One region of the Sinobaca sp. SA16-1 genome, then DNA from elsewhere that is predicted to be linked to it. Evidence: riboswitches for the same ligand, from Rfam matches in the RefSeq annotation. Region 1 holds a riboswitch; the other holds the start of a gene.
What was found. A riboswitch is a leader RNA that binds a small molecule or an ion and turns the genes downstream of it on or off. The one in region 1 is predicted to bind thiamine pyrophosphate.
Positions count from the first base shown of each region.

Region 2: linked by a shared signal. The riboswitch ahead of AC5W2J_RS02840 (ABC transporter ATP-binding protein) and the one ahead of thiT (energy-coupled thiamine transporter ThiT) in region 1 are both predicted to bind thiamine pyrophosphate.

Region 1 is NZ_JCAKFL010000004.1:63,984-75,414, forward strand. It holds gene AC5W2J_RS12155 (BglG family transcription antiterminator) at 1-1,797, opposite strand, end outside; gene AC5W2J_RS12160 (PTS mannitol transporter subunit IIBC) at 1,821-3,605, opposite strand; gene AC5W2J_RS12165 (aldo/keto reductase) at 3,827-4,822, opposite strand; gene AC5W2J_RS12170 (ArsA family ATPase) at 4,933-5,871, opposite strand; gene AC5W2J_RS12175 (cory-CC-star protein) at 5,903-6,166, opposite strand; gene AC5W2J_RS12180 (carbon starvation CstA family protein) at 6,182-7,927, opposite strand; gene AC5W2J_RS12185 (hypothetical protein) at 8,045-8,500, opposite strand; TPP riboswitch at 8,617-8,716, shown strand; gene thiT (energy-coupled thiamine transporter ThiT) at 8,769-9,323, shown strand; gene AC5W2J_RS12195 (DUF3270 family protein) at 9,326-10,042, opposite strand; gene nirD (nitrite reductase small subunit NirD) at 10,136-10,459, opposite strand; gene nirB (nitrite reductase large subunit NirB) at 10,478-11,431, opposite strand, start outside.
Region 2 is NZ_JCAKFL010000001.1:579,774-591,204, forward strand. It holds gene AC5W2J_RS02800 (glycerophosphodiester phosphodiesterase family protein) at 1-632, shown strand, start outside; gene AC5W2J_RS02805 (EamA family transporter) at 663-1,568, shown strand; gene AC5W2J_RS02810 (SunI/YnzG family protein) at 1,590-1,913, opposite strand; gene AC5W2J_RS02815 (sigma-70 RNA polymerase sigma factor region 4 domain-containing protein) at 2,126-2,695, shown strand; gene AC5W2J_RS02820 (helix-turn-helix domain-containing protein) at 2,710-2,955, shown strand; gene AC5W2J_RS02825 (hypothetical protein) at 3,172-3,669, shown strand; gene AC5W2J_RS02830 (ABC transporter substrate-binding protein) at 3,737-4,741, opposite strand; gene AC5W2J_RS02835 (ABC transporter permease) at 4,741-5,505, opposite strand; gene AC5W2J_RS02840 (ABC transporter ATP-binding protein) at 5,502-6,275, opposite strand; TPP riboswitch at 6,407-6,509, opposite strand; gene AC5W2J_RS02845 (DUF1516 family protein) at 6,658-7,023, shown strand; gene AC5W2J_RS02850 (potassium channel family protein) at 7,056-7,721, shown strand; gene AC5W2J_RS02855 (Gfo/Idh/MocA family protein) at 7,774-8,844, opposite strand; gene AC5W2J_RS02860 (ThuA domain-containing protein) at 8,872-9,624, opposite strand; partial or broken gene AC5W2J_RS02865 (sugar ABC transporter permease) at 9,666-9,814, opposite strand; gene AC5W2J_RS02870 (polysaccharide deacetylase family protein) at 10,084-10,674, shown strand; gene AC5W2J_RS02875 (GntR family transcriptional regulator) at 10,659-11,315, opposite strand.

The DNA.
Region 1 (11,431 bases):
GGAGTCGGGAATAGCGACCCCGCCTATTGCATAACGTTCCAGCAGTTTATCACGCACGGCTCCGGCATTTTGAATCATACCGTCCCGGGCAGCGCGGCGGCATATTGCCCCCAGCTGAGTCGAAAGGTCCCCGCGTTCTGCAATTTCTTCTACTTCCAGTCCACCTAAAATTGTTACTATCGTGTTCGTATAAGCCTGAATCTGCACCAGCTTTTCTATCGGTTCTTCTGTGCCCGGCGTTCCTGACGATACCGGCTTTCTTTTTTGCAGCAGACTGTCTTTATGCTGTTCCCGAATAAAAGCCTGCACACTCCTAATATCTTTGTCCGTTAAAAAAGGATTGACGACGATATGCGGAAGTACGCTGTCCGGCAGGCTTAACGTAGAAATAATGACATCATAGCCCTCTCTTTTGGCCTCATCTTCCAGATCCATCAACGAAATATTTTTAAGCTTCTGCAGCTCGGGGATTTCTTTTTGCAGCCGGGTGACAAGCATTTTTGAAGAACCAATGCCGCTCGAACAGACGACTAAAGCATGCATAGGTTCCAGCGTATTTGCCCTTTCAATCGCCGAGCCGAAATGAAGAACGAGAAAGCCGATTTCTGCGTCCGGCAGTTCGAACCGGGAAAAAGTATGGTCAGCAGCTTCTTTAATTAAGGAAAACAATTCCGGGTAATCACTTTTAATATCTTTTAACAGGGGGTTATGAATTTTCATACGTTCCTTAATCCGGTAAAGCGTGGGCTCCAGATGAGCGACAAGTCCCTGGAAGAGGGATTCATCACCGGTCAGGTTTTTCCCGACTTTTTCTTCTACAAACCGAATCAGGGATTTCGCCTGCACCGCCGAAGGAAGGCTGTCTAAATCGATCGTATATTCCTGATCGTTTCGAAGCTTTGCCCCGCGCAGATGCATCGTAATGTAGCCGATTTCCGCTTTCGGAATAGACCGCTGAAACACCTGCTCCAGCCGCGAAATAAGCTGCTCCGCGACAGCGAACTCCTTCGTTTCCTGGAGCGATTGAAAATAGGCTTCATTGATTTCAATGTTTTCGCCTTTTATGATCCGTTCCATCGCAAGCGTTAAATGGACGGCCAGGCCGATGTAGGCACTGTCCGCAAAGGAATAGGGCAGCTCGCTTTTAAAGTCCTGAAGCACGCCTTCTACGAGCGCCCAGCGTTCCTTCTCCACCATGCCAAGCAGCCGGTTCGATATATCGCTTCCCTGGGACGGCTTCTGCTTCATCGTTTCCCGCATCAGTTCAAAAAACTCATTTTCTCCGAAAGTTTCTACCATTAAACTGCTCATCGCACGCCTTCTTGATTTCTCGGTACCAATCACTTCTACGCCGTACCCTCTTCTGCGAATCAGCTGTAAATCGAAAAAAGACAGCCACTCCTCTGCTTTGTCGAGATCGTGGCTGACTGTAGCCGTTGTTACGTTAAGCTCAACCGCCAGAGAAGTAAGCTTGACCGGCTCATTTGTCTCCAGAAGCGCACTGAGAAGAAGGGTTTTTCTTTCTTCCGGCGTGTAGTCGGAAAAAGCAGAATGGCGAAGAAGAGACAGCAGTTCCTGCCTGCTGCTCTCCTCGCCAATGACTTCAATCCCTCTGCCTGTCTGTCTTCTTAAGATTAAATGATACGGCTCTATTCTTTTTTCAAGGCCTTCCAGATCCCGGTGAATGGTCCGGGCGCTCACATTAAGCTCCCGGGCCGCTTCAGAGATAGGCACCATGCCTTTCTGGGAAAGCAGATACTGCATGAGTTCACGTTCACGGGCTGTAATATAGTCCATATCGTTCACCCTTTTCGTGAAGCTTAGCTGATTTTATTTTCCTTTAGTCCTTCTACAAGCTCATCATATTTCGGGCTGCCGAGAAAATTGTCGACGGAAATGTGTGCTGCATCCGGACGTTTTGCCTTGGCGCGCTCGGTTAAGTCTTTATGGGTAATAATAATATCTGCATCTTCTGGAATCTGATTGATCGCTGAATTGGTGACGTGTATATCCAGTCCAGCTTTTTTTACTTTATCTTTTAGAACAGACGCACCCATCGCGCTTGACCCCATTCCGGCATCGCAGGCGAAGATAATTTTCTGGACGTTCTGCGGATCAAATTCAGAAAGCGGTGTTTCCTGTTGTTCTGCTCCCTCTTCTCTTCCCTTTAAATCTTCAACTAACTCATCGTATTTCGGGCTGCCGAGGAAGTTTTCAACAGAAATATGCTCTGCATCCGGGCGTTTTGCTTTGGCGCGCTCGGTTAAGTCTTTATGGGTAATAATAATATCTGCGCTGTCCGGAATCTGGTTAATAGCTGAATTGGTGACGTGTATATCCAGTCCGGCTTTTTTTACTTTGTCTTTCATGACGGAAGCACCCATCGCGCTTGATCCCATTCCGGCATCGCAGGCGAAGATAATGCTGCTTACCTGTGCTTTCTTAGCAGAAGATGCAACCGGCTGACTGCCTCCAAGCTGGGAAGCAGCCTGGCTTTTCTTGCCTTTCATGCTTTCCATCTTCGCTGCTGCACCGCTTAAATCCTCTTCTTCCTGCTTGGAGAAGCGGAGGATCGATCCTGCGATCACAAACGATACGGTCGTAGCTGCCAGAATACCGGCTGCGAGACCAAGGTAGTTGCTCGGGCTGGCCAATAGGAAGTAGGCAATAACGCTTCCCGGAGAAGGCGGAGCTCCAAGACCTGCACCGAACAGCTGGAAAGTAAAGATACCGGCCATGCCGCCGCCAATTGCTGCGAGAATTAATATCGGCTTCATCAGCACATATGGGAAGTAAATTTCGTGAATCCCTCCGAAGAAGTGAATAATGGAAGCACCGGCCGCTGAACCGCGCGCCATGCCTTTACCGAAGACCATATAGGCTAAAAGAATTCCCATACCCGGTCCCGGGTTGGTTTCTAAAAGGAACAGTATCGACTGCCCTTCCTGAGCTGTCTGCTCTAAAGCAAGCGGGCTTAAAATACCATGGTTAATCGCGTTATTTAAAAACAATACTTTCGCCGGCTCAATGAATATGCTGACGAGCGGGAGCAGACCAAGGCCGATAATCCAGTCTACGCCGCTTCCAAGAGCACCGGTAAGTCCCGTAACAAGCGGGCCGATCGCATAAAGTCCTAAAATAGCGAGAGTACCGCCGATAATACCAGAAGAGAAGTTGTTGACAAGCATTTCAAAGCCCTGCTTGATCTTTCCATCCACCGCCTGGTCAAATTTCTTAATGGCATAGCCGCCTAACGGCCCCATCATCATGGCGCCGAGGAACATTGGAATCTCTGCTCCTGCGATAACCCCCATCGTGGCAATCGCGCCGACGACCCCGCCGCGCATATCGCCGTGAACCATCCGCCCGCCGGTATAACCAATCAAAAGCGGAAGCAGGTAGGTCAGCATCGGGCCGACTACGTTATCTGCAATGTTTGCTACCGGAAACGGACCATCCGCAATGAAAAGGGCTGTAATAAGACCCCAGGCAATAAACGCCCCAATGTTTGGCATAATCATGCCGCTTAAATAACTGCCAAACCGCTGCACCTTCGCACGGATGCTGCCTTTGCTCTGTGCTTCTCCTTGAGCTGCTGTACTCATAGTAAACGCCTCCTTGTTTATTAAAAGATATGCTGTCATGATTTAACTACTTTCTTCATGAGCAGCATTAATTCTGATGATAAGTAATTATCATTGCTGTATCTTTATAATAAAGCGTTACCATGGCGTCTACAACGAAAGGAAAACACTAATTCGACAAGAGCATTGTTGACAACATTTAATAAGCCTGTCTCCATTGGAGACAGGCTTATCTTTTCAGCTTATTCTGATTTAGCAGGGGGTGCCATAAATTCCGGACCGATCGGTTCTTTAATATGCTTATCGACGATTTCATTTACTGCCTGATGGTCGGTTTCATCCAATTTCCATCCCATTGCTTCTTCTACCGGATCAAGCTGGTCCGGCCTTCTCGATCCCCAGAGGGCAATGTCGGAGCCCGGCTGGTCAAGCACCCAGCGGATGGCAAGGTGAATGACGCGCTTGTTGTATTTGTTCTGCACATACTGATCCAGTTCATTTACTGCGGCAATATAATTCGGAAGCGTATTTTCCTGAAACTTGGGATCCTTGTTGCGCAGGTCATCACCTTTGAACGTACGATCAGTTGACATTTTCCCGCTCAACAGGCCGCGGCAGAGGCTTCCGTACGACAGATTCGTTATATCATGTTTTCGGGTGTAAGGAAGAATATCTTCTTCGATTCCTCTTTCAAAAATGTTATAAGGCGGCTGCAGCACGTGAACCGGCACCGTTTTCTGAAACGCATCTATCTGCTCCGGTGTAAAGTTACTGAGACCGATCGCTCGTATTTTCCCTTGTTCGAACAACTTTTTCATAGCCGTCGCGGTTTCTTCAATGTCCACTTCCGGATCGGGCCAGTGCACATGGTACACATCAATGTAGTCGCTGCGGAGACGGCGGAGTGAATCTTCTACTTCTTTTTTGATACGGGCTTCAGACGCATCTCTATACATGCCGCCCTCTTCCGTCCAGTTCAGTCCTGCTTTGGTCGACAGCACAATATTATTTCTGCCTCCATACTGTTCGACGGCTTTGCCGACCAGTTCTTCAGATTCACCAAGTCCGTAGGCAGGAGCTGTATCAATAAGAGTGATTCCTTTATCTAAAGCTGCGTGGATCGTTTGAATGGAATCTTTTTCATTGGTCCCTCCCCACATCTTACCGCCTATAGCCCATGTGCCAAGGCCGATGCGGGAAGCTTCTATTCCAGTATTCGCAATTTTGATTGTTTCCATTTTATAGGACCTCCTGGATAAATCAATTATCCTATTCTCATTACCGTTTTTTCTTTCTCTTAAACAAACCTTCACATAAAAAAAAGAGCATGCCCTCCGGCACACTCTTTTCAATCAGGAACGATCGCTTTTGCCATCGTCTTAATATCGTCAATCGAATGAATATCTTCTTCCAGCAGCGGCAGAAATGTTTTCTGCTGGTGTGGAAATGCTTTGTTAATCTGTTCAATATAAGCCGCTTCCTGCGCCCGCCTTTTTTGAATAAACGAACTGCTTCCAGCAGATTCAGGCATGCACTTATTAATTAGAATGGCCGGCACCGGCATATTCACCTGCTCGAGCAGCTGCAGGGCCCGTTTTGTTTCAGCAATAGGCAGCTTTTCCGGCACCAGCACGTATACACAGGCGGTCCGCTTCGGATCCATTAAAATACGGCGTACCCGGGAAAACCGGTCTTTTCGTTCCATTAAAATCTGGTAGATCGGATCTTCCACCGGTTCGCCGTCATTCATCCACTGCGAGTAATTGTCATTTACTTTACTTCTGCGTTTGAGCATCCCTTCCATCCAGGCTTCCATCATCTCCGGCAGGGAAAGAAGCCGGACCGTATGCCCAGTCGGTGCAGTATCAAACACGATCGTATCCACCGTTTCCTTTTCTTCCAGAATAATATGAATCAGCCTGTCGAATAGGGCGGATTCATCCGACCCCGGGGACACGGCTGCCATATCAATTTGGCGGTTTACTTCATCAGCCATGGAGGAACGGACCACGCCTTTAAGGTTCTGCTTGACCCGCTCAATATAGCGGCGGACCTCTTTCTCGGGATCAATTTCCATTCCCCACAGATTGTCGGCCAATGCGGTTTTTTCATCGCCGATTGTCTGGTCAAACAGATCGCTCAAATTATGGGCCGGATCTGTTGAAACGAGCAGCGTACGGTATCCCGCCTCTGCAGAAGCAAAGGCGAAAGCAGAAGCGGAGGTGGATTTGCCTACGCCACCCTTTCCTCCGAAAAACAGAATTTCTTTTTTAAATAAGCTTTTCATGCCGTCCCCTTCTTATCGTTGAATTCATTTATTAACAACAGCGTATCCCGGTAAGCGGCGACTTTTCCATGCCCATTCGCTTATGCCAGTCGTGAAAATTTTCGAGCATCTCCGGATACAGTTCAAGCGTATAGTACGAGACCGGGTTGGGAAGGCCGAGCAGCTCCGAAAAGCAGAGCAGCATAAACAGGTCTTCCTCATCCCGAAGCTCTCTTTTCCGCTCTGCCTGATGGGGCAGGCTGATCACTTCTTCATAGTAAGCCAGCCACTGCTTGACCGTTTTCTGAAATCCCATCTTTCCCGCCTCCTTTTAATCCTGATCAGGTTCGGTGTTCGGTGGTTCTCTGCGGAACAGCATTACTGCTTCAAGCAGAATCCATATTGTAAATCCTAAAATAATCGATCCCATCACAAACAATAAGATCTGCGCTTCGCCGCCGCCTATTCCGGACCATTGGAACACGACCTGGTTAATCATCGCCCAAAGTGTCATAAACAGCAGGAAGAGCATTGGCACGAAGGTAAATAAGAAGTTACGTCCTTTCCGGCGCAGCCAGATGCTGATTAACAACAGGCTGATACCGGCGAGCAGCTGGTTCGATGTGCCAAATAAAGGCCAGAGCAGGTAGCCCCCGGAACCAAATCCACGGTCGCCTCCAGGCAGAAGAACGAGTGCCATGCTGCCACCGACAGCAATAGAAGTAGCTACGTGCTTCTTCGTAAGCGGCTTGACATTATATTCCTGGCCAAGCTCGGCAATAATGTAGCGCATGAGGCGTACAGACGTATCAAGCGTAGTGGCCGCAAAACTGACGACGATAACCGCCACAATTGTTTCTGCTGTTCCAGGCGGAAGGCCGATGCCGGCTGCAAGCTGTCCGGCCCCGCCAATAAAGTACGTCAGGCCATCCGCATTTGCTACATTGTAGCTTTCATAGGCATTTAAGAAATCCGTCTGTGTAGCAAAGAAAGTGCTTACAGCAAGAATCGTTATAAGAGCCAAAACGCCTTCTCCTACAGCGCCAAAGTAGCCGACAAAACGGGCATCTGTTTCTTTATTCAACTGCTTTGACGTCGTGCCCGAAGAAACCAGACCGTGGAAGCCTGAAATGGCACCACAGGCTATCGTAATAAACAGCAGTGGAAACCAGGACACGTCAAGAACGCTCCGCGTCACCGGCGCTGTCATTTCTGCTGCCGGCCAGGTAAAGAACAGGCCTAGATACAAAATAGCCAGGCCGACTACCAGCTGATGGGAATTAATAAAGTCTCTCGGCTGAAGCAGCTTCCATACCGGAAGGACGGAAGCTATGTATACGTAAATCATTAATACGGCAATCCAAACCATAAAGGCCATGGAAACGGCATCAAGTCCGGCAAATACGGTGCTTCCTTCTCCACCAAAGTAGCGTACCAGATCAATCTGCAGCGCAGGAATATAGCTTGCTGCAATTGCGGCGCTGTACATGACAGCCAGTCCTATTAAAGAAGGAAGCAGCATGCTTTTTCCTTTGCGGTTTATCGTATAACCAATCCAGATCGCAAGCGGAATTTGGATAAATACAGAAATAACACTCGCCGGAAAGGTAATAAACAGGTTGGCAATAACCCAGGCGAACACGGCATTTACCATTAATACGAGAATGAGAATAATGAATAAAAACAACAGCTTGGCCCGGCGGCCGATAATTTTCTCCGCCAGCGTTCCAATCGACTGTCCTTTGTTGCGGACAGACAGCACAAGCGTTCCAAAATCATGTACGCCGGCTGCAAACACCGTTCCTAGAATCACCCATAAGAATGCCGGAAGCCAGCCCCAGTAAACAGCAATGGCCGGACCTACAATCGGCGCGGCGCCTGCTACAGACGTAAAGTGATGCCCCCATAGAACAAACTTATTGGTCGGAACGAAATCGACTCCATCCCTGAATTCGTGGGCCGGAGTGCGGAAGTTGGGATCAAGCCGGTAAATCCGTTCTGCAATAAATTTTGAATAATACCGGTAACCCAGGGCAAATACGGTAAAACCGATGATGGCTAACACGATAGCTGGCATCATACTCCCCCTTTTCTCTTTTCCTTTCACAAAGAAAGCGCTTTATTTAAGCGCCGTAAGAAAAGTATATAAGAAAAGTCAGAGAATTACGATAGTTAATAACTATTCCCACATTTTTCAGCTTCCGAGTGTTCCGATAAATTGCACAGACAGAAAAATAAGCAGCAGAAACAGCGGACCAAGTGCCGCCAGCAAATAAGAGGCTCCTTTTGATTTAACGACCTGGCTGCAGAAAAAAGAAATCGAAGAAGCCATCGTAACACCGATAAAATAGCCTTCGAGATTGTACGTATAAATAATAAACAGGCCGTAAAGCAGCCCTACCGTGCCAAAAATAATAATGCCCAGAATAGGATAGACAATCCCGTTTTCCAAAGGGCGCAGAAACCGTAGCAGAAACATACCGGCAAGCGACCCTATGTATGTATGGAAAACGAGCACCGCGGCAAGCAGTTCAAAATCACTTATTTCTCCTAAGCTTACTATATAAAAAATCAGCATCAGCAGCGTTACCGTGGTCGACAACCCGCTTCCTTTTAAATAGGCCAAAAGTAAATTGCCTGGTATGTTCATTCGTTTATTCCAGCCTTTCTCTCGTTCTTCTTCTGTTCCTTACCCGTCTTTATTTAGATTTATGCTTCCCTCTTGATTTTGCCGGCAGAAACCGTATGATAAGAAAGGAAACAAATATAAACCACTAGAGGTGTCATTGGACTGAGAGAGGCAGAGCCTCAACTCTTGGAACCTGAACTGGATGATGCCAGCGTAGGGAAGTGGCGAAAGCTCTATCTATATAGAAGCCTCGTCTTTCCTGTCTCTGTATTTGGGAAAGGAGCAGTATATGAAACACCAAAGACTTGTCATTATGATTGAAATCTCGCTCATGGCCGCCTTGTCGCTTATTTTAAGCTATGTCCAATTCGGCGCTTTATGGGCAATGGGAGGGTCCATCTCCCTGATTATGATTCCTATTTTTGTTATTGCTTTCCGGCGCGGGTGGAAGGCAGGCGCGCTCACCGGATTTATTGTCGGCGTTCTGCAGCTTTTTACCGGGGCCACTATTGTTCATCCGGTACAACTTATACTGGAATACCCGATTGCCTACACGGTTCTCGGTGCGGCCGGTTTGTTTATTACCTCCCGGTCGTTCACAAACGGAGTTCCTTATGCTTCTATCGTGATCGGAGTTTTGTTTGCCACCCTGCTGCGATTTATCGATCACTTTGCATCCGGCGTGATCTGGTTTGGCGCCTACGCAGGCGACATGCCGGTCGTTTTGTATTCAGCCGTGTACAATGCGTCCTATTTGATTCCGGAAGCGGTCATTACGATCGTTATTATTGTGCTGCTGGCTAAATATGCACCGGCTTTCTTCCGTGCTCCAAAGACACTTTAGATTTACCATTGAAAGAAATATTTCAACAGCGTTGCGATAATTGCGTACCCTCCTGCAGAAATGAGAAATGTAGGAAGGTGCGCATTTTCTTCATTCGGCAGTTCTTTATTTAATACATTCATCAGCATCGCGCCTGAGATAAACGCAAAAACAACCGCCAGCCCAATCGAAGAATACGGCACAAGCAGACCGACAAGCCACCCGCCGAGAATACCCGCAGCCAGAACGTAACGGGCCACTTTTTCATAACGCTCTTTATCTTCGCGCCATAAGTCGTGTGATACGGACATAAAATGAAGCCCTACTGCTATCGCATAGAACACGCCCTGCACCGTTTCTACATCGGAAGCAAACACAATATAGGAGATCAACATATTATATAGAGTAAAAAAGCCAACCTGTATGTAAAAAAACAATGCATCCCCGTCCCGTTTTCCTTTTTTCTGCTGGGCATCGGCTGTTTTAAACACCGTATAAAACACCATCAGGCCTATCAGGCCCAGAATGTAGAGCTCAGATTCCATCGTAAGCTCGCCACTGAAGGCTTCTTGTTCTTCATGCAGCGCAGGCAGAACATAGACAAATATATAAGCCACGGCAATGCCTCCCGAAAAAGAGAGCCAGCGAAAGCTTCGGATTCTTGGGCCTTTTACAAATATATTGGCAAATACCTGTACAGCAATAAAAAACAGCCCTATCATCACTACATCAAACGTCATCGCTATTCTTTCCTTTCCGAATTTTATAGACAAAAAAATCCCTTATCGCAACTATATCAGTTGAGATAAGGGATTTGCCATCGTCAGCGGTTTTTAAATTTGAATATACACACTGCTTCCTTCCACCTGTACCGGATAAGAATGCGTGCAGCCTACGTCGGGCGCCTGGGCTTTTCCATCTGCTGTGCTTATTTTCCAGTCATGAAGCGGGCAGAACACATAGTCTCCGCTGACAATCCCCTGGGAAAGGGGGCCGCCTTTGTGTGGACAGCTGTTTCGAATAGCCCTGATTTTGTCTGCGTTTGTTTTGAAAAAGGCGATGGATTCTCCATTAACAAAGATTTCCTTCGGAATGCCTTTTTTAAATTCTTCTACGTCCGCTACATATACCGCGGTTGTTTCGGTTATTTCAGCCATGGCCCCGCTCCTTATTATTTATTGAAGAACTTCTACTTTTTTCTGTTCAAACAGCTCTTCCCGTTTTTTCTCATTGCTCGTAATGGCTTTCCACGGATCTTCCGGAAGTGCTTCCAGGGCGGTATCCATTCGTGCAATCAGTGCTTTGCGTTCCTCTTTGTCGTCCAGAACCACAGATTTCACATGATCCAGTCCAACACGCCCAATCCAGTGCGAAGTTCTTTCTAAATACCTGGCATTTTCACGGTAGTACTGCAGGTAGGCACTGATTGTATCAATAACTTCCTCGGTCGTTTTGACTTTCGTCAGCAGTTCGCCGCCCTTTAAATCAACGCCGCCGTTTCCGCCTGCATAAAGCTCCCAGGCCCCTTCCACTCCGACAATCCCCAAATCTTTAATACCGGATTCTGCACAGTTTCTCGGGCAGGCTGATACTGCCATTTTTACTTTATGAGGGGTGTTAAGCCGGTCATATTTCTTCTCAATTGCGATACCCAGGCCGATGGAATCCTGGGTGCCGAAGCGGCAGAAGTCCTCTCCTACACATGTTTTCACCGTACGAAGGGATTTCGCATAGGCGTAGCCGGAAGGCATGTTCAAATCCTCCCATACCGACGGCAGATCCGCCTTTGGAATACCAAGCATATCGATCCGCTGCCCTCCTGTTAATTTCAGCAGAGGAACACTGTACTTATCAGCTACTTCTGCAATTTTCCGAAGCTGATCCGGGTTGGTTACCCCGCCGTACATTCTCGGCACAACGGAATACGTGCCGTCGTTTTGAATGTTGGCGTGCATTCTCTCGTTTACAAAGCGCGATGACGGATCATCTTCGTACTCCTTCGGATAGGCTACACCTAAATAGTAATTGATTGCCGGACGGCATTTGGAACAGCCTTCTGACGTTTTCCAATGAAGCACATTCATGACTTCTCTTGTCAGCGTCAGCTGTTTGGTTCTGATCTCTTCCCC
Region 2 (11,431 bases), on a different contig from region 1:
GAGGCGCGGACGGTATTGAGCTCGATGTCCAGCTTACCCGGGACAACCGGGTTATCGTTATGCATGATTTAAGCGTGAATCGTACAACCAACGGCCGCGGTTCCATCCGCAGCAAAACGTGGGAGGATTTAAAAAATCTCGATGCCGGCTCCTGGTTCAGCAGCACGTATGAGGCCATCCCTCTTTTAGAAGAAGTTATAGACTGGCTTGCCGGGAACAACCTGATTGTTAATATTGAACTAAAGGGCCCTTTAAAAACGATGCCGGATCTTATACGGGCAGTAAAGACGATTGTTGAACCCGCGCTGCCCGCTTCCCGGGTCATCATTTCAAGCTTTCATCATCCTTCGGTTGTTTCGCTGCATGAAGAATGGGAAGAGCCGGAGAAGGCACTGCTCGTTTCTTCCGGTCTCTATAAACCTCTCCGCTATCTGCAGCAGGCCGACGTCTTTTCGCTTCATGTAAAACGCCAGACCATTTCCGATAAAGAAATAGTCGAACTGATGGAACAGGGTATTACGGTGCGCGTGTTTACCGTAAATGATGAAAAAGCTCTGCAGCGGCTTGTAAATCTGCAGGTAGATGGCATTATGACCGATCACGGTATTCTGCCGATTACGCTTTCCCACTAAAATAATACCGATAATACAGGTGGTGCCTCTATGACTCGCAGCAAAGCTTACCTTCTTACTCTTTTAGGCGCTTCTCTTTGGGGGACTATTGGCCTATTCGTTGAATATTTGTATCAGGCGGGCTTTACTCCCTGGGAAACCGTAGCCATCCGGGCTGTTTTTTCCGCCGTATTTATTGTATTTATTCTGGCCATTAAATTTCCGGGGTACTTGAAAATAAAAGGGAAAGACTTTCCCTTTTTCATGGGGACCGGAATAGTAAGTATTGTGTTTTTTAACTACTGCTACTTTTTAGTCATCCAGGAGGCTTCTTTATCTCTTGCCGTCGTGCTTCTCTATACCGGCCCTCTCTTTGTGACGATTTTATCGAGACTGTTGTTTAAAGAGTGGCTTACCCCGAGAAAACTGCTGGCGCTGGGCTTTACGATTACCGGATGCGCCTTTGCTGTCGGGCTGCTCCCGGGTTTTCAGACGTCTGTAACCACCCTTGCCATGGCAGCCGGCATTGCTTCCGGCTTTTTCTATGCTCTTTATAGCATTTTCGGAAAATATGTAAGCCGGACGTATCATTCCATCACGATTACGGCTTATTCGTTTATCTGTGCCAGCCTGCTGATGATTCCAGCCGGGGGCCTGTTTGCTAAAAGCAGCCTGCTTTTCCAGCCGCAGGTACTGCTGTTTGCCTTTGGCCTTGCCATTGTGCCGACGGTGCTCGCTTATATTCTTTACACGCTCGGCCTCACCCATATTGAATCAAGCCGGGCTTCGATCCTATCTACGGTCGAACCCGTAGTCGCTATTATTATTGGGGTCGCCGTGTTTGGCGACCGACTCGATGGGTGGCAGACGCTCGGCGTGCTGCTTGTGCTATCTTCTGTTCTGCTCGTCGCCGAAACCAAAAAATCAAAAACTGCGCTTCTGCCGGACAGTCCATAAGAAAAGCCAGCTTTCCTTTGATTAGGAGAGCTGGCTTTTTCTCCGCAGTACTTCTGCGGTCTGTACGGCTTTTTTTAAGGCAATCACGTGCATCGTGTTATCTTGCATAATGACAATCAGCCTCTTTTTTTCCGCATAGGGCGAGCCGACACGATTTGCTTCGTCGTGCTCCAGAGCGGACGGCCCCTGTGATACTTCAATTTGTTTCATCTGGTCAATCGGAAGCGTCAGTGTCTGCAGAGAATGCTTAATATATAAGGTGTTCTCCCTGATTTTGGCACGCGTCCGGACAAAATATACATACACTACTGCAATAATGAGCAGCAGAAGAATTCCAGCAGCCATTTTCATCTACAGTCCCTCTTTTCTATTTTTTCCGTCAGGGTCTATTCTAACAAAATATCGAATACACTTTGCAATTCTTTTATCCTGCCTATAAAATAAGAACAAATGTTCGTAAAATGGTTTGTTTTTTTTGCTGTATTTACCTTTTGTTCATATAGAAGCATATGCCTCACCCTAATTTTGATATGAAAGAACAGAAAGGAGGGAACATCGTGGCTTATTATTTATCACATCTTCTGGGAAAATGCCCTCGGCTTGATTACTATATTCACACGCATAAACAAGCGCTCTCTTCTCCTGCCCTCCGCCAGTTTCTGGCCGACCCTCTTCACTCCAACCTATTTGCAGAGGCGGTCTGTTATACAGATGAAACGTATCAGAAAGCACTGGATGAGGCGTTCAGGCAGTATCGGGAGGAAAAGAAATTAACAGCGTATATTTTAAAGTCTCTTCACTGGCATGCGGTGCAATTCGATAAGAAACAGCGGAAAATAGAAACCCTGCAGCCGCTGATTGTAGACAGTGATACGTGGGAAGAGCCGGTATGGGAGCCTCCTCTGTCTCCGCATGTTCTTGCCGAAGAGCTCGAAAACCGAAAGCTGTATGCCGCCTACCAGGCATTAACCCCGCATCAACAGTGGATATTACAAAAGAGCTACGCAGAGCAGATGAGGGATATTGATCTTTCCTATCTTACTAATGTGACGCCTCAGGCTATTTACCGCTCCAGGCATCAGGGACTTGCCAAACTTTACGCTTATATTACAGCGACCACCCATTAAAGGAGCGAGATACTATGACAGCATCTCTGTATGTATTAGCAGAAAAAGCCAAACAGCAGGACCGGGAGGCCATGTATGACTTCCTGCAGAAATTTGAGCCTTTTATTCAGAAATCATTGTCGCAGACCAAACCGCAGAACCGGGAAGACCTGCGCCAGGACCTCCGATTAAAGTGCATGGAATGTGTTCACCGCTTTGAACCGGGCCGGACGCCCGGGTTTTTCGAATTTGTCAGCACACTTGAGCATAATCAAAAATAACAGCAAAAGCGTTTCTTTTATCACTATTTCCTTTTTTATACGGAATAGGACCTATTATATGTCTTACATTTCAATATGATGACAGGGTCTTTAAGACTATATAACGCTTTGCAAATCCCCTTCTCATTCGGTGTCCGTTCGGCTTATACTAATAAATGACAACAAACCTGACATTTTAAACAGCAGCAGACGGGTATCGATTAAAGGGGGATTATGGTGAAAAATCGTTTTACATGGATGAAGTGGGGCATTCCATTTGTTATTGTTCTTACATTGGGATGGGCAACATATTATTTTGTTACTCCTACCTTCAGCCATCAGTACCAGCAGTTGACCGAACGTGTAGAAGTTGGCGTTAAATACACAAATCCCGAAGAATCTATTGTTTATATTCACCCCTACATCGAAAACCCGAACAGCGAGGAAATCACCTGTTATCATGATGACCAGTTCGTAGAGATACGTGTTCTTGATGAAGATGGCAATCACCTCGATGAGGCGGTTTCTATGGAAGAAAAACGTGGAGAATCTTCTACAGATGAAGAAGTATTAAAACCCGGCCAGAAAACAATGAACTCCACCTATTATAAAGTGGAACTTCCTGATAACGCTGATTCCATTCAGCTTATTTACAACGGTTCCGTTAAGGACAAGCATGGTATCGACCAACTAGAGGAAACGATAGATGTGAACCTCGACTACCTTATCATGTAGAACGGGTACCAGCTTCAGAAGATAAACCAAAACCGCTTCGGACTCCAGAGAGCCCGAAGCGGTTTGTTTATTCTGCTATATTTACAAATATGTCCTCTGTGTCCGGTGTCTCGGAAATGTAATCCATTTCTGCAAGCCAGCTGATCGTTTCCTCCCAGGATTCCCGGTCCTGGCTGCCAAAGGCTTCTTCTTCCGTTTCCATTTTCTCCATTAAAACATCCAGACTTTCTTCTTCCACTTCCCGTTCAAGCGGAAAATTTTCCTGATCTTCATTCTCAAACAGACTGTCCAGGCTTTCTTCCGGATGGTCTTTCATATATGTGTATCCTTTTTCCGCCGCGGTCCAGAACGCGTTAATTTTTTCTTCCTCTTCCGCCAGTGTTTCTTCGTTTGTAACGAGAACGAGCTCGTAAAAAGGCGGCACACCGTAATCCACCGGATCAAAGTATTCTACGGAAGTGCCGGCGTGTTCCAGCACCGGTACTTCATGGTTAATGTATGCGCCGCTTACCGCATCGGCCCGGTCGCTTACTAAAGAGGACTGCAGCTCAAAACCAATATCCACCAGATCAACTTCTTCAAACTGACCGCCATCATTTTCCACCATCGTTTCTACAATTGGTTCATTGACCGGTATCCCGGGGTATCCAACTGTCCGGCCTTCTAAATCTCTTGGTCGTTCTATGTCGGAGTCTGCTTTGTACACAACGTGATTAAGAGGAGACCTCACAATCGCCGCCACGCTTACTACAGGGATTCCTTCGGTCCGCGCTGTAATAACATCCGGCTGATAGGTAATGCCAAAGTCCACTTCTCCTGCAGCCGCCAGGTTCAAAGGATCCGTTGGATTGGTGGGGAACATAATATTTACGTCCAGACCTGCTTCCTCGAAGTATCCGTTTTCCTGCGCGGTGTACAAGTAGCTGTGTACGGCATTAGGATACCAGTCCAGCATAATGTCGACTTCCTGCAGCTCTTCATTCTCTGCCTGCTGTTCATTTTCACTCCCGCATCCTGCCAGCACAAATGCTCCTGCAGCAAGCAGCCCCACCTGTTTAATCCACCTTTTCATTATCTTCTTCCTCCCTTTTTTGTAGTCGCATATTCTACTGCTTTTACTGCCAAAAACAGGCCAATCCCTGCTAACGACAACAAAACGATTGGTGCAAATACGCCGGCTGCGTCCATCTGTGTCATCATCCTGCGGCTGAAATATCCAAGCCCTGCATCTGCGCCCAGCCACTCTCCAATTGCCGCACCGATGACGCTCAGCGTGACTGCCACTTTTAAGCCGGAATAGAACGAGGGCAGAGCCATCGGCACCTGGACCTTTCTGAAAATCTGCCAGCTCCCGGCCCCCATGGTCCGAAGCAGGTCCTGCATATCCCGGCTCGCTGTCCGAAGACCGTCAAACGCCCCGACCGTAATTGGGAAAAAGGTGATCAACACCGTTACGGCGACTTTACTCCACATGGAATAGCCAAACCACAGCACAAAGATTGGGGCTAGTGCAATAATTGGAATGGTCTGCGAGGTGATTAACAGAGGAAAAACACTCTTTTCCACCATCCGGCTCCGGCTCATCAGCACCGCAATACCGACTCCACAAACGATGGAAATGCCAAGTCCGGTAACTATAACGAGAAGCGTGGCCGGCAGGTGTACAAGAAATAATATATCCGCAAGTTCCCACAGCCTCTGCAGCACCGCAGACGGTGCCGGCAGTATATAAGGCGTGTCATACCAGCGGGCTCCTGCCTCCCAGATGATAAAAAAAGCAGATGCGAGAAGAGCGGCTCCAGCATAGGAAATGCCTGCTCCTTTCCAGCCATTCATCGTAACTTCTCCTCCCTGCGCATTCGTTCAATCAATTCCCGCTTCAGCTTCAAGAGTTCCGGGTGATCCCGGGCACGCTCGTCTCTGGGTCTTGGCAGCGGTACCGCAATTTCGGTAAGGCGTCCTTCTATCGGCGGCTCGGTAAATAATAAAATGCGGTCGGATAAAAATAATGCTTCTTCTATGTCGTGGGTAATAAAAATAAGTGTCTGCCTCGAAGCCTGCCACTTTTCCAACAGCCATTCCTGCATCATAAAGCGGGTAATCGAATCAAGTGCGCTGAATGGTTCATCCAGCATTAAGATGTCGTTTCCTCCCACTACAGCGCGGAGAAAAGACACCCTCTGCCTCATCCCACCGGACAGTTCGTGAGGATACTTGCGTTCCAGGCCCCTGAGGCCGAATGCTTCCAGATGGGATGATACGCGCTGTTCGGCCTCCCTTTTGGAAAGGCCGTTTATTTCCAATGGCAGCATGCCATTTTCCAAAATGGTCCGCCAGGGCAGCAGCAGATCCTGCTGAGGCATGTAGCCGACCCTGCCAAGCCTTGTGCCCGAGCCGTGCAGAAGCACCGACCCCTTGTCCGGGTCGCTCAGCCCGGCGGCAAGCCGGAAGAACGTCGACTTTCCCGACCCGCTCGGTCCAAGCAGGCTGACAAATTCGCCTTTTTTCACTGTCCCTTGAACCTGCTTGAAGATCGGCGCTTCGGTAGTAGTATAGGCATAGGTAACGTCTCGAAATTCCAGTGCCGATTCCTGCTCTTTATTCATTTCCCGCCCCCTTTTTTGTGTACCGTGCTCCCCCGGAACCTGCTCCATGCATACAAAAAAGCCGCTCCAGCAGAGGGAGCGGCGGAAAAGTCGTTCTATCATTAAAAACAGCACGAGCGGCTGCTTTTTCAGGTGAACATTCCGCACTTTCCTCCGCTGGTGTTATCCAGATCAGGTTCCAGGGTTAGGATGAATGTCATCCCTCTCAGCTTTGCAGCACCCCTAGTGCTTGTTGTATAAAATTGTCTTTGCTTCTTAAAGATAGCACATATTCGAAATGGTTCATACCGCGGGTTTTATTTCAGCAAAATCTCTGCTCCTGTAAAGCCTGCACGCGTGATATGATGGAGAAAACGTCTACATTACATTAGGAGAGGCTCTTATGGCAGACACTATACTCACGATACATCTTATAGCCGTGGCGGCAGTTATTCTGCTTGCAGGCGCTGTTTATATATTTCACCGCACCAACATGAACCGGACCGCTGTTCTGCTTCACTACGTGCTTCGATTTTCATACCTGCCGCTGCTTTTAACCGGCGGGCTTGTACTTGGCCTTCGTCCTGTATATTTAGGCGGCCTGCTGAAGCTGGCCTGTGGATTGTTAAGTATCGGATTGATTGAAATTTACTTTGTCCAGTTATTTAAGAACACCGGACACCCTCTATTCGTCCGGTTTATGATAGGATTTGTATTATTTACTATTATTTTAGGATTACTGCTCCCCCAGGGCATTTATTTACTGTAAGGCGAATTTGACACATAAAGGAGCGTTTATCCATGCCAAAAAACAAAAAACAATTTGCTGTTATAGGCCTCGGCCGATTTGGAGGGAGTATCTGCCGGGAACTGTATCATTTAGGCTATGAAGTTCTTGCTATCGATCAGGATGAAGAAAAAGTGGATGAATATGTCGCATATGCCACCCAGACAGCCTGCATTGACTCCACTGACGAAAAAGCATTAAAATCTCTCGGCCTTGGCAACTTCGATCACGTTGTTGTCGCGATCGGCGACCATATTCAGGCAAGTGTGCTTACAACGCTTGTGTTAAAAGACATGAACGTTCCAATCGTCTGGGCAAAAGCCCAGAATAAATACCACCAGAAAGTGCTCGATAAGATCGGCGCTGACCGTGTGGTCCACCCGGAATTTGATATGGGAATCCGTGTAGCCCATAATATGACTTCGGAAAAGGTTATTGATTTTATCGACTTAAGCAACGATTACACGATTGTCGAAGTGTATGCTACGAAAAAACTGCACCGCAAAACGCTGATTGAATCCAATGTCCGGGCCGCCTATGGTGTGACGATTCTTGCGATCAAACGAAATGAGGACGTTAATGTGTCCCCGCGGCCCAACGATAGAATTGAGCAGGGAGATATGCTGATTGTTTTAGGTCATAAAGATGAGATCCGCCGTTTCGAAAATGAAGGCCTGTAGTTTTAAGAGGCTTCTACTGTAAAAAACCAGACCCCCGGAGGGCCTGGTTTTTTTAATAAGACTGTTCAAAGCTGGTTGGATTTTCTTCGAACCGTACGCTTTTTCCTGTTTCACTGCTTTCATATAGCGCCTCGACGATTTTTGTAACTTTCATGGCCTGCTCCGGTTTCACGATAAGTTCCGCTTCACCTGTACAGGAATCCACGAAATTATTCGCCTGATAGTATGGCTCTATATTATCGATTTTATTAATCTGGGCCGTGCTGTTTAACAGCGTTCCATATTTGGATTGATACAGCTCAAACGGAAAGAGCTGTAAACCGCCCTCAACTCCGGAAATACTGAGTTGTTCCGTATCTTCTTTTATATTAGCCGCCCAGGAACATTCCAGCTGCAGCGTAATGTCATTTTCGAATGTGATATACCCGGTTACATGGTCTTCCACGTTAAACGTATTCTGGTCAAACTGGCCCCACTCGTTCGTGAGATTCGGTGCTTTGCTTAACCGGTCGTACGTTTTGGCCATTACTTCCAGCGGCTTTGGGTCTCCAAGCAGCCACAGGGACAGATCCAGCAGGTGGCAGCCATAGTCAATCAGGCTTCCTCCGCCTTGCAGCTCTTTGTTTGTAAATACACCCCAGCCCGGAACTTTCCGGCGGCGCAGTGCCTGAAAACGACAGACGAGCGGGTCCCCGATTTCGTGGTTTTCCATCATCTGCTTGGCAATCTGGGCTTCCGGTCCAAAACGATAGTGGAAGGCAATTGCAAGAACCGAGCCTGTTTTTTCTGCAGCTTCTATCATACGCTCGCATTCTTCCGTTGTAATCGCCATCGGCTTTTCGCAGAGCACGTGAATGCCCCGATTTAGAGCCTGCACAGCGATATCTGCATGAAACTTATTCGGCGTACAGATAACGACCGCATCCACGTCTCCAAGCATTCGTTCAATGTTGTGGTATACCCGGGCGATAGAGAAAGACGCCGCTACTTCCTGAGCCCGATCCTGATTAATATCGTATACGCCTTCTATTGATACCTTGTGTTCCAGCTGTTGAAAAGTGGGAATATGCCTTGACTGAGCGATTCCCCCTGCTCCAATGATGCCAATCTTTAGCTTGTCCATTAGTACTTACCCCCTCTAGTGTGGCCATCAGCGCCCGGCAGTGGCTTTAGTTGTCCCCTGCTCTTTACCGGCGATAGGCTCAAGCGGCTGAGCGTTGCCGTAAACCGGCTTTGGTGTAGCCAGTCCGGCTGCCCAGTATACGCCATTGCGTATCACGCGTTGAATGTCTGTATGGTAATACGTCGGATACGTCTCATGTCCCGGACGGAAATAAAATATTTTTCCCCGCCCGCGCTGAAAAGTGGCACCACTTCTAAATACTTCTCCACCTTCGAACCAGCTGACAAATATCAATTCCTCTGGTACAGGAATGTCAAAGTGTTCCCCATACATTTCTTCTTTCTCCAGCTCAATGAATTCTCCTAGACCTTCTGTGATAGGATGCGTCGGATTGACGACCCAGAGTCGTTCCTTTTCATCCGCTTCCCTCCACTTCAGGTCACAGGAAGTACCCATCAGCTTCTTGAATATTTTCGAGAAATGGGCGGAATGCAGCACTACCAGCCCCATTCCTTCCAATACCCGCTCTTTCACCCGTTCTGCGACCTCTTCGGTCACTTCATCATGAGCCTGATGGCCCCACCAGATAAGAACGTCCGTATTGTTTAGAACCTCTTCTGTTAATCCGTGCTCTGGTTCGTCCAATGTAGCCGTGCTTACATCAAGCCCCTCTTCTTTCAGGAAACCTTGAATGGCCCCGTGGATTCCTTCCGGATAAATCGAAGAAACCACTTCGTTCTCTTTCTCGTGTCTGTTTTCGTTCCATACTACAATTTTCATAAAGGCCCCCTACAGTCATTATAATATATTTTCGTAATAAATTAACCTTTTGTTGCTTCGGCTGTTAGACCGGTCATGAGCCATTTCTGCAAAATAGACATTTTTTTGCAATTGGAAGCGCAACAAATACGGATCCAGCAGCAAATCGGGTGAAATTATTAGAAAACCGATCATTTACAACATTAAATAATTTTTGAATGGAAATACATATTTTTAATTTATATCTTTTTACTATGTAAAACTCCCTTAACAGGATACCGAAACGTTTCGGATTACCACTAAATTATAGTAAGCGTTTTCAAAAAAAGCAAGCAGTATTTCCAGTAAGCAGAACAGTAGGCGCATCCCATCCTTTCCACTATACTAATAAAAGATGAAAAAAGAGGAGGAATCAAGATGCGGCAGTCCCCTTGAATTGCAAAAAAAGGAGCTGGGTCCAGCTTCCATACCGATCATGCATTGACGAATGCGGCGTCTCTTGTTCCCTCTGCAGAAAAGGCGGTTTTTTTAACCTTTGATGATGGACCAAGCCGCTGCACCCACCAGATTCTCGATATATTAAAAAACAAACAGGCAAAGGGAACTTTTTTCTGGCAGGGACGGCTTATTCATCCCCGGCGGCCTGCGCTGAGAGTGACAGAGGAAGGCCATACGCTCGGTTCGCATACCCATCGCCATCCCAACCTTACGTCGCTTTCTTATGAAAAACAGAAACATGAAATCCAGAGCAGCCTTCAGGCGATCAAAAGCATCAGCCCGGCTCAAATCGACTATTTCCGGCCGCCCTACGGCCGCTATAATAAAGAAACAGTCCGTGTCGTACGGGAGCTGGGGCTCGAACTTGTGATGTGGGACACGGTATCATTTGACTGGAAAGAAAAAAAGAGCCCGGACGCTATTCTCTCGAACGTCATGGACTCTGTACAGCCGGGATCGATTGTTCTGCTGCATGAACTACAGCAGACGGTCTCCGTTCTGCCTGAACTAATTAATATGCTTCATACCGAAGGCTATACATGTCTGGCGCTTCCTTCTCAACGAAGCGGATAATCATGGTCAATCGGACGGAAAAAATTAGTTCGGGTCACTTCAGCCGCTGTTTTGGCGTCACGCTCTTCCATCGCATGAATAATCTGCTCATGCTCTTCAATCGACTCTTCCGTCAGGTTAATGGAATCGTGATAAAACAGCCGTCGGACATGCGATTGCAGGGACAGTGTCGTTTTGGAAATATACGGGTTATGAATGCTGTCGACAATAATGTCATGAAATTTTTCATCCCATTTCAGCGCAGCCCGGTGGTCGCCGGCCTGAATGGCTGTTGTAAACTGCTCGTTAATGTCCCGCAGTTCTTCTATCGTTTCCCCGCTCATAGCTTTTGCTGCTATTTCCGCAGCCAGCGCCTGCAGCGCGGCGAGCGGCGGAAAAATTAAGACAGCATCTTCCGGCTTCACCTGTGTAATCTGCGTCACAACGCCAGGCTTCATTTCTACGAATCCGTCTTCGTTTAACAGCTGCAGTGCCTCTCTAATAGGCGTTCTGCTCACCCCAAGCGCCTCTGCAAGCTCGGAGTCGTTAATTTTTTCTTCAGGCTGAAGCGTTCCGTCAATAATCCATTGTTGAATTTGCAAATACGCCCGGTCTTTTGCGGATTTTCGTTCCGGTTTAGGTAAATCGGATGGAATCGGCACAGTCTATATCACCTTTCACGTCTTTTTCGTTTAATTAAAGTATAAAGCAAAAAAAATAACCGCGCCACAACGTGCTTTTTCTTCCTAAATATGGTATATTCTAATATGTAATATAT